One region of the Microbacterium sp. NPDC058345 genome, then DNA from elsewhere that is predicted to be linked to it. Evidence: predicted binding sites of a transcription regulator. Region 1 holds the regulator's gene; the other holds the start of a gene.

Region 1 (5,125 bases):
ACGCTCGCCGACGCGGGGGTCACCCGCATGTCCATCGGGATGCAGTCCGCGGTGCCGCACGTGCTCGCGGCTCTCGACCGCACGCACCGGCCGGAGAACGTCAGCACGGCCGTGCATGCGGCACGCCAGGCGGGCCTCGATGTCAGCGTCGATCTCATCTACGGCGCACCGGGGGAGACGCTCGCCGACTGGGAGCGCTCGCTGGACGCCGCGCTGGCCCTGGAACCCGACCACGTCTCCGCCTATGCGCTGATCATCGAGGACGGCACGAAGCTCGCGCGCCAGATCCGCCGGGGCGAGGTGCCCGCGCCCGATGACGATCTGCAGGCCGACATGTACGAGACCGCCGATGAGCGCCTGGCGGCCGCGGGCTTCGGATGGTACGAGGTCAGCAACTGGGCGCGCAGCGACCGGAACCGCTCGCTGCACAACCTCGCCTACTGGCGAGGCTCGGACTGGTGGGGCTTCGGCCCAGGAGCCCACAGTCATGTCGCCGGGCTGCGCTGGTGGAACGTGAAGCACCCGGCCGCCTACGCTCAGCGTCTCGACGCGGGGGATTCCCCGGCGGCCGGACGGGAACGCCCCGATGCCGAGGCGCGCATGCTCGAGCGGGTGCTGCTGCAGAGCCGCCTGGTCGAAGGGCTGGCGATCGACGAGATCGCCGAGGAGCGTCGCGACCGCGTCGCGGGTCTCATATCCGACGGCCTCGTCGACGCCGCGGCCGCGCTGCGTGAGCGCCGGGTGCGGCTCACCCTGCGCGGACGGCTGCTCGCCGACGCGGTCGTGCGGGCGCTCACGGGCTGATCGCCGCGCCCGGCCTGAGCGCCGCCGGCCCCAGCCCGGATCAGAAACGCTGCTGCGATCGCCCGCGGAGCGGCGTTTCTGATCTCCGCCGGCCCGAGTGCGATCAGGAGCGCGCGGAGATGGCCCGACGCACGCGGCTCAGGAAGGCGTCACGGCCGTGTGTGAGATCGTCAGCCGTGAGCCGGATGACGATCCAGCCGAGATCCTCCAGTTCACGCTGGCGACGGATGTCCGTCCGCCACTGGTCTTTGTCCGTGCGGTGCCCGTCGCCTTCGTACTCGATGGCGATGCGCAGCTGCGGATAGGCGAGGTCGGCGCGGGCGACGAACCGCCCGCCATCGAAGACGTCGTGCTGCACGACCGGCTCGGGCAGCCGCGCGGAGACCAGCGCAAGCCGGGTCTCGGTCTCCTTCGGAGACTCGACTCCTTCGCGCACTGACGGCAGTGCAGCGCGGATGACTCCGGACCCCGGGAACCGCCCCCACTGGGCCAGCCGCTCCCGGATCTCGTCGAGTGAGCTCAGCGGGCGCCCCGGTCCCAGACCGGGGTAGTTGAAGGACGACGTCACCAGGGCATCGAGGATCGTCACCGCTTCATCGCGTGTGAGAGTAGGCGCGAGGCTGAAGCAGGTCGCGACCGGATCGGCGATGCGGACGCCGCGCGAGCGGTGGATCCGGACCCTGTCGCGGTGCAGTCGCCGTCCGCGCACGCCTGCGGTGCGTGGTGGACTCAATTGAGTGGGCACGCCGATCTCGATCGGCTCGGCGGGGGACCAGGACCGAGCGAGCGGAAGACCCCAGGCGCGCGCAGCCGACACGCCGACGAGATACTGGTCGGGGCTCATTCGTGGTCGATAGGCGGCGACCTGCTCGGTGAAGCAGGCCGGTGCGGCGAGACTGCGCACGCCGTGGAAGGGACGATGCAGGTCGGCGGCATCCGCTCGCCCTCGCCGCACGCCCGCGCGCGCGGCATCCCGCATGAGGAAGCTCTCGCCCAGTCTGGCGGGCAGTGGTACCCGGTGTCGCATCCTGACATGTTCCCGGTTCGGCGGACTGCGCGCGCCGATCCAGGCCCGGCTGTGGACAACCTTCACCGCCGCTTCGCCGAAGCGGATCAGAAACGCTTCCCGGACCGGCTCCCGACAGGCGTTTCTGATCTCGCCTGAGACGCATCGACGCCCCGCGTGCAAGGGTGTTGGGCTCGGTACAGGCAGTCCGGAGTAGAATTGGCACTCAGAACGTCGGAGTGCCAGCGGGAGGGGAACATGGTCACGGAACGAGGACTGCAGGTCCTCCGCGCGATCGTGCAGGACTACGTCGAGTCCCACGAGCCGGTCGGCAGCAAGTCGATCGTGGAGCGGCACGCCTTCGGGGTGTCGGCGGCCACCATCCGCAACGACATGGCGCTGCTCGAGGATGAGGAGCTCATCACCGCTCCGCACACCTCGTCGGGGCGCGTGCCCACCGACAAGGGGTACCGGCTCTTCGTGAACCACCTGGCGCAGCTGCGGCCGCTCTCGGCCGCGCAACGCAGCGCCATCGAGACATTCCTCGCCGACCCCAGCGACCTCGACGACCTGATGGCCCGCACCGTGCGCGTGCTCACCCAGCTCACCGGGCAGGTCGCGCTCGCGCAGTACCCGTCCTTCGCACGGGCGAGCATCACGCATGTGGAGCTGGTCGCCCTGGCCCCGAATCGGCTGCTCGTGGTGCTGGTCACCGACGCCGGCGGGGTGTCGCAGCGCATCTCGCCGCTGCCCATCGAGGTCGATGACGAGGACGTGGCCGTGCTGCGCGCTCGCCTGTCCGCCCTGATCACCGGTCGCGCGGTGAGCGATGCCGCCGACCGGATGACCTCGCTCGGCCGGCCCGAGGCAGGATCGCCGGCCGCGCGTCTGCATCCCGCGCTCGTGTCGCTCGCCGCGGTGATCGCCGAGGAACTGGCCGAGTTCCGTCAGGAGCGGCTGGTCATGGCGGGTGCGGCGACCCTGGCGCGCCGCGAGCAGGACTTCCGCGGCAGCATCCACCCGCTGCTCGAGGCCATCGAGGAGCAGGTGACCCTGCTGCGGCTGATGGGTGAGATGGTCACCGACGAGCATGGCCTCGCGACCAGCATCGGCACCGAGAACGCGCCCTTCGGGCTCGGCGAGGCGTCGATCGTCGCGAGCAACTACGCCGCCCCCGGCGGCACCGCGCGCGTCGGGGTGATGGGTCCCACGCGCATGGACTATCCGAGCAATCTCGCAGCGGCACGGGCCGTCGCCCGCTACCTGTCGCGGATGCTCGAGGACGACGAGGCCGGCCGCTGACGCGGACGGCACACAGCAGCACGCACACGCAGAAAGGTGATCGTGGCGGACCATTATGAGGTTCTCGGGGTGTCTCGCGACGCCACGCAGGATGAGATCAAGAAGGCCTACCGCAGACTGGCACGACAGCTGCACCCGGATGTGAATCCGGGAGACGACGCCGCGGAGCGCTTCAAGCTGGTCACGCACGCGTACGACGTGCTCAGCGACGACGAGTCACGACGCCGCTACGACATGGGCGGTGGCGAGGACGGCGGCTTCGGCGGTTTCGGCGGTTTCGGCGACATCTTCGAGACGTTCTTCGGCGCCTCCGGCGGCGGCAGGGGAGCGCGACCCCGGTCGCGGCGCGAACGAGGGCAGGACGCCCTGGTGCGCATCACCCTCGACCTCGGCGACGTCGTGTTCGGCGTGCACCGTGACATCGAGGTCGACACGGCAGTGCTGTGCGAGACCTGCAAGGGCAGCTGCTGTCAGGAGGGCACCGCGCCGGTCACCTGCGACGTGTGCGGCGGCAGCGGGCACGTGCAGCGACAGGTGCGCAGCCTGCTGGGCAACGTGGTCACCACTCAGCCGTGCGGCACCTGCGAAGGCTACGGTACGACCATCCCGTACCCGTGCGGCACGTGCGCCGGGCAGGGACGGGTGCGCTCGCGTCGCGCCGTCTCGCTCGACATCCCCGCCGGCGTCGAGACCGGTCTGCGCCTGCAGCTTCCCGGCTCGGGTGAGGTGGGCAGGGCCGGCGGCCCGAACGGCGACCTGTACGTCGAGGTCACCGTCGCCCCGCACCCGGTCTTCAGCCGCGAGGGCGACGACCTGCTGGCGACGCTCGAGGTGTCGATGACCGACGCGATCCTCGGCACCACGACCACGATCGACGGCCTGGACGGCACGGTCGATCTGGAGCTGCGCGCCGGCGTTCAATCGGGCGACGTGCTCACCATCGGCGGCCGGGGCATCACACCCTTGCGCGGGTCGCAACGCGGTGATCTGCGGGTCGGCGTGCAGGTGCTGACGCCCACCCGGCTGGATTCGGCGCAGCGCAAACTCATCGAGGACTTCGCGAAGAAGACCAAGGCGCCGGCGCCCAAGCTCGCCCAGTTCCAGCAGGGACTGTTCTCGAAGCTGCGCGACCGCTTCCGCAGCCACTGACCCACGCGCACGCGGATCGGAGCCCCATGGCCCTGCACTTCATCGTCCCGACCTGCTCCGGTGCGGATGCCGGCGAGCTGATCACGCTCACCGGAGCCGAGGCCAAGCACGCCGCCGTCGTGCGGCGGGTGCGGGTCGGCGAGAGCGTGACGATCGGCGACGGAGCGGGCGTCTGGCTGGAGGGCGCCGTCGAGGACGTCTCGGCGTCGCAGGTCACGGTGCGCATCTCCCGCCGCTCGACGCAGGACGCACCCGTGGCGCGCATCACCCTGGCGCAGGCGCTCGCGAAAGGTGACCGCGACGAGCTCGCCGTGCAGGCGGCCTGCGAGCTGGGCGTCGACGAGATCGTGCCGTGGCAGGCGGCCCGCAGCGTCTCCCGCTGGGAGGGGGCGAAGGCGGGGAAGGGGCGTGAGCGCTGGTCGGCGATCGTGCGCGAGGCCGCCAAGCAGGCGCACCGCGCGTGGATTCCCGACGTCACCGCCGTCGAATCGACGGCGCAGCTCGCGAAGCGCGCGCCCGACGCACGGCTGCTGGTGCTCGACCCCTGGACCGAGACGCGGCTGTCGAGCATCCGTCCCGACCACCGGGACATCGTGCTCGTCGTCGGTCCCGAGGGCGGCATCGCCCCCGAGGAGCTGGAGCGCCTCGAGACGGCCGGCGCCGAACGCGTGCGCCTCGGCGACACCGTGCTGCGCACCTCGACGGCCGGACCCGCCGCGATCGCCGTGCTGTCGACCATGCTCGGCCGCTGGTGACCGCCCGACCCGCGGCGCCGGCCGGTCAGTAGACTGAACGCCATGACGGAACCCTCGATCTTCACCCGCATCCTGAACGGGGAGATCCCCGGCGAGATCCTCGCCGACA
Region 2 (5,125 bases), on a different contig from region 1:
CTCACGTCCTCGCAGGGAGGAAGCGGATCAGAAGTCCATGCCGCCCGACGGGTCGGCCGGCACGGCCGGAGCCTTCTCGGGCTTGTCGGCCACGACCGCCTCGGTGGTGAGGAACAGACCGGCGATCGACGCGGCGTTCTGCAGCGCCGAGCGGGTGACCTTGGCCGGGTCGATGATGCCCTGTGCGAACATGTCGCCGTACTCGCCGGTGGCGGCGTTCAGGCCCTGGCCGCCGGGGAGCTCGGAGACCTTGTTCGCCACGACGCCCGGCTCGAGGCCGGCGTTCAGGGCGATCTGCTTCAGCGGGGCCTCGATCGCGACGCGCACGATGTTGGCACCGGTCGCCTCGTCGCCCGACAGCTCGAGGGCACCGAGGGCCTTCGCACCCGACTGGATCAGGGCGACGCCACCACCGGCGACGATGCCCTCCTCGACCGCAGCCTTCGCGTTGCGCACGGCGTCCTCGATGCGGTGCTTGCGCTCCTTGAGCTCGACCTCCGTGGCCGCGCCCGCCTTGATGACGGCCACGCCGCCGGCGAGCTTGGCGAGGCGCTCCTGCAGCTTCTCGCGGTCGTAGTCGCTGTCGGTGTTCTCGATCTCGCGGCGGATCTGGGTCACGCGGCCCTCGATCTGGGACGCCTCGCCGGCGCCCTCGACGATCGTGGTCTCGTCCTTGGTGACGATGACCTTGCGAGCGCGGCCGAGCAGGTCGAGGGTAGTGTTCTCGAGCTTGAGGCCGACCTCCTCGGTGATGACCTGGCCGCCGGTGAGGATCGCGATGTCCTGCAGCTGAGCCTTGCGACGGTCGCCGAAGCCGGGGGCCTTGACGGCGACCGACTTGAAGATGCCGCGGATCTTGTTCAGCACGAGCGTCGCGAGAGCCTCGCCCTCGACGTCCTCGGCGATGATGACGAGCTCCTTGCCGTCCTGGATCACCTTGTCGACGACCGGCAGCAGGTCCTTGATGTTGCCGATCTTCTGGTTGGCGATGAGGATGTACGGGTCCTCGAAGACCGCCTCCTGGCGCTCCGGGTCCGTCACGAAGTACGGGTTCAGGTAGCCCTTGTCGAAGCGCATGCCCTCGGTGAGCTCGAGCTCGGTGCCGAAGGTCTGCGACTCCTCGACGGTGACGACACCCTCCTTGCCGACCTTGTCGATCGCCTCGGCGATGAGCGCCCCGATCTCGGTGTCGGCGGCGGAGATGGATGCGGTCGCGGCGATCTGCTCCTTCGACTCGATCTCCTTGGCGCTGCTCAGCAGCTCCTCGGTGATCGCGGCGACGGCCTTCTCGATGCCGCGCTTGAGCGAGATGGGGTCGGCGCCGGCTGCGACGTTGCGCAGACCCTCGCGGACCAGTGCCTGAGCGAGGACGGTCGCCGTCGTGGTGCCGTCACCGGCGACGTCGTCGGTCTTCTTGGCGACCTCCTTGACGAGCTCCGCGCCGATCTTCTCGTACGGGTCGTCGAGCTCGATCTCCTTGGCGATCGACACACCGTCGTTCGTGATGGTGGGAGCGCCCCACTTCTTTTCGAGCACGACGTTGCGACCGCGCGGGCCGAGGGTCACCTTGACGGCGTCGGCCAGGATGTTCAGGCCGCGCTCGAGGCCACGACGGGCCTCCTCATCGAAAGCGATGATCTTTGCCATGAGTCTTTCGTCCCTCCCGGACGTAGGCGTTGGATTTAGCACTCAGGGTGATCGAGTGCTAACACCAGTCTGGCACTCGACCCATGAGAGTGCAAGCCACCGGGATCAGCCCTCCGGCGTCTCCTCCGTGCCGGCGGTCTCTCCGCCGCCCGACACCCGGTCGAGTCCGATCACCACGGTGAGCTGCTTGCGATCGGAATCGTTCAGCGTCGCGTAGAAGTCGCTCTGCTCGACCTCTGCACCGCCGAGGACCTCGGCCACTCCCAGGGCGGCGGCCTCATCGGCCTCGTCGACGTAGAACACCGTCGTCTGGGTGAACTCCTGGCTCGAGCCGTCGCTGCCGAACACGTCGGCGGCGGCCCAGCCCTCGGCGAGCAGGCTCTGGCGGGCCGACTCCACCAGCCCGTCGGCGGGCGTCGCATTCAGGATCAGCACGCGGTACGAGGTGTCCACCTCGGCGACGACACCCGGCGGCTGCGCCGTCGGCTCCTCCGCCGCGGGGAACAGCGAGATGCGGCCCATCATCACCAGCGCGACGAAGATGCCGACGACGATCAGCACCAGGGCGACCGCGGCCGACCACAGCAGCACGACCGCTCCGTTCATGCCGGGTTGCTCGGCACGGTGGGCGCCTACGCGGCCGGTGGCGTGGGGAACGTCGTCGAATCGGTCATGCGGGTGCTTGGACACCCCTCGATGCTAGCCGGAGGATCCCGGGATCCCGCTCCGAGCGGCACAGCGGCGGCTCAGCCGACGAAGCCCCGCATCCGCGAGGTGCGCCGCGATGCGCGCGTGTCGGCGAGCCGCCGCAGGCGCCGCACGAGCAGTGGGTCGAACTCCAGCGCCTGCTGCGTCTCGATGAGGCGCCCCAGCAGCTGGTAGTAGCGCGCCGGACTCATGCCCAGCTGCGCCCGGATGGTCTCCTCCTTCATGCCGCCGTGCCGCGGCCAGGCGGCCTCCAGCGTCAGGATCGCGCGGTCGCGATCGGTGAGGTCTCCGAGCATGGGGCCAGGCTACGCGGCATCCGGTCCCGAACCTGCGCGCCACTCCCACCAGCGGCCCAACGGATCGGCGGCGGCGCGCACCCGTCCGTCCAGCGCGACGGCGAAGCCGTTCCAGGACGAGGCGTCCAGCGCCGGCCGCCATGCGTCGTGCAGCGCCGGCGGGTCGATCGTGATCCACCGGGCGTCGAGCGCACGGATGCGCTCGATGAGCGTCAGGCGCTCCGCGCGGGGCAGGTACACGAGCACACCGGGGGTCATCACCACCAGCGTGGCGTCGGCGGGCGCGGACGCCACCGCCTCGTTCAGCCGCGCGGCGACATCGCCGGCGATCAGCAGCGGCGGATCGGCGGCGACGATCTGGAGGGCGGCGGCGATCCGCTCCGCCCGCTCGGTCTCCCCCGGCCAGATCAGCGCTTCCAGCCAGGCCCTGTCGTCGGCGTCGGCGGCATCGAGCGGGGCGATGTCGATCCCGGCACGCCAGACGATCTGCGGCATCCGCAGCGGCGGAAGCTCCCCGCTGACCCTGCTCACCAGCCGCACCGGCGACGGCCCGCCTTCGGGGTCGATGCGCGCACGCTCCCGCCCTGACCCGTCGATGAAGCGAAAGGAGTACCGATCGGGGTACAGGCAGAGCCCGGCGGCGGCTCCCAGTTCGAGCAGGGCGATGGGACCGTCGACCTCGCTCAGCGCGGGGAGCATCGCGGCCAGGCGCAGCGGCTCATTGGTCTGCACGGCGCGGCGCCGGCATTCCGCCACCACGTCGTCGACGTGCGCCAGCACGAACTCCCGCCAGGCGCGATAGTCGCCCAGCGGCGCGCCCCGCAACCGCGACACCGCGAAAACCAGCGGAGGCTGCCGATGCCGCTCGTCGAGCCGGTCGAGCACTGAGAGCACCTCGGCATCGCCGGCGACTCCCCGCGCCCACACGACGTACATCGCACTGCGCCCGGGCGCCTCGTCCCGCGCGAAGCGTTCGTATCTCGCGCGCACAGCATCGGTCATCCGTCCATTCTCGCCGTGCCGGTGCCGCTGCGACGGGAGAGAATGGAGACATGACCTACAGCGTGAACAAGACGGATGCCGAGTGGCGGGCCGAACTCGGCGATGACCAGTACGCGGTGCTGCGCCAGGCGGCCACGGAGCGCGCATGGACCGGCGAGCTGCTCGATGAGAAGCGCAGCGGCCTGTACCAGTGCGGCGCCTGCGGAGCGGAGCTGTTCAAGAGCGGCACGAAGTTCGACTCCGGATGCGGCTGGCCGAGCTTCTACGAGTCGGTGCGTCCCGACGCCGTGGAGCTCGTCGAGGACCGCAGCCTGGGCATGGAACGGACTGAGGTCCGGTGCGCGAACTGCGGATCCCACCTGGGCCACGTCTTCCCCGACGGCTTCGGCACCCCCACCGGCGACCGATACTGCATGAACTCGCTCGCATTGAACTTCACCCCCGACGCACAGTGACCGCGATCGACGCGGTCCTCGCCCGCACCTCCTGGTCGAAGGTCACCGAGGACGCGCCGACGCACGACGAGCTGCTGCCGCTGATCGCCGCGGCGGGACGAGTCGCCGACCACTCCGCGCTGCGCCCCTGGCGCCTGATCGAGCTGCGCGGCGACGACCGGCTGGCGCTCGGCGCGGCGATCGCCAAGGCGCAGAAGGACACGAAGCCGTCGAGCAAGCCTTTGCGCGCCTCGCTGCTGATCGCCGTGGTGGTGTCGTACCGCAAGAGCGACAAGGTGCCGCACTGGGAGCAGGAGGCGGTCGCGGCGGGCGTGGCGCACACCCTCAGCCTGCTGCTGGACGAGGCGGGCTGGGGTGTCATCTGGCGCACCGGAGGCTACACCCGCGCGAAGGCGGTCGCGAAGGCGCACGGGTTGAAGAAGAACGAAGAGCTGCTCGGCTGGCTCTACGTCGGCGGCAAGCCGGAGGGCAAGCAGCCGGGGCGGCGCAAGCCGATCGACGCCGAGGCGATGATCAGCCGGATGCCGCGGAAGTCGCCGCGCTGATCAGCGCCGGCGCCGAGGCAGCGCCACGACGACCGAGGTGAACGCGACGACCACCATCGCGATGAGCTGCCACAGCGCGGGGCGACCCGCCGTCGGCCATGCCACGTCGATGACGATCGACGCGCTCAGCTGCCCGAGAACGCTGCCAAGGCTCATCAGCAGCACGCCGGTGTGAGCGACGAGGAACGCGCCGAGCAGGATGTAGAGGAAGCCGAGCAGTCCGCCGATGTAGAGCCAGGGCTCGGCAGGCAGCGCGCGCGGCAGTCCGCGAACGGCGACGCTCAGGCTCGCAGCCACGATCAGCACCGCGGTTCCCGCGACGAAGCTCATCAGCGTCGCGGCGATCGGCGAGGCGACCCTCTTCGCGAGCCGCCCGTTGGCGCCCGCCTGCCACGCGATGCCCGCGCCGGCGAGGAACGGCAGCACGAGCAGCACCGGCGGGGCGGAGCTCAGCACATCGCCACCCAGGGAG

Evidence for each region. Region 1 encodes HrcA, which represses chaperone genes, less so after heat shock. Its sites were predicted from a motif close to TTNGCACTCGNNNNNNNCGAGTGCNAA; they were not measured.
Region 2: a site for HrcA is predicted at 1,683-1,709, ahead of groL (chaperonin GroEL). Genes of this name have one in related genera too.

What each region holds. Positions count from the first base shown of each region.
Region 1 is NZ_JBHXIG010000002.1:569,628-574,752, reverse strand. Features, by position in the region: gene hemW (radical SAM family heme chaperone HemW) at 1-804, shown strand, start outside; gene ACFWH5_RS10435 (endonuclease domain-containing protein) at 908-1,831, opposite strand; gene hrcA (heat-inducible transcriptional repressor HrcA) at 2,069-3,112, shown strand; gene dnaJ (molecular chaperone DnaJ) at 3,155-4,261, shown strand; gene ACFWH5_RS10420 (16S rRNA (uracil(1498)-N(3))-methyltransferase) at 4,288-5,016, shown strand; gene ACFWH5_RS10415 (HIT domain-containing protein) at 5,059-5,125, shown strand, end outside.
Region 2 is NZ_JBHXIG010000001.1:26,736-31,860, forward strand. Features, by position in the region: gene groL (chaperonin GroEL) at 28-1,647, opposite strand; gene ACFWH5_RS00165 (LytR C-terminal domain-containing protein) at 1,753-2,337, opposite strand; gene ACFWH5_RS00170 (DUF3263 domain-containing protein) at 2,394-2,651, opposite strand; gene ACFWH5_RS00175 (DUF2332 family protein) at 2,661-3,653, opposite strand; gene msrB (peptide-methionine (R)-S-oxide reductase MsrB) at 3,704-4,108, shown strand; gene ACFWH5_RS00185 (nitroreductase family protein) at 4,105-4,653, shown strand; gene ACFWH5_RS00190 (DMT family transporter) at 4,654-5,125, opposite strand, start outside.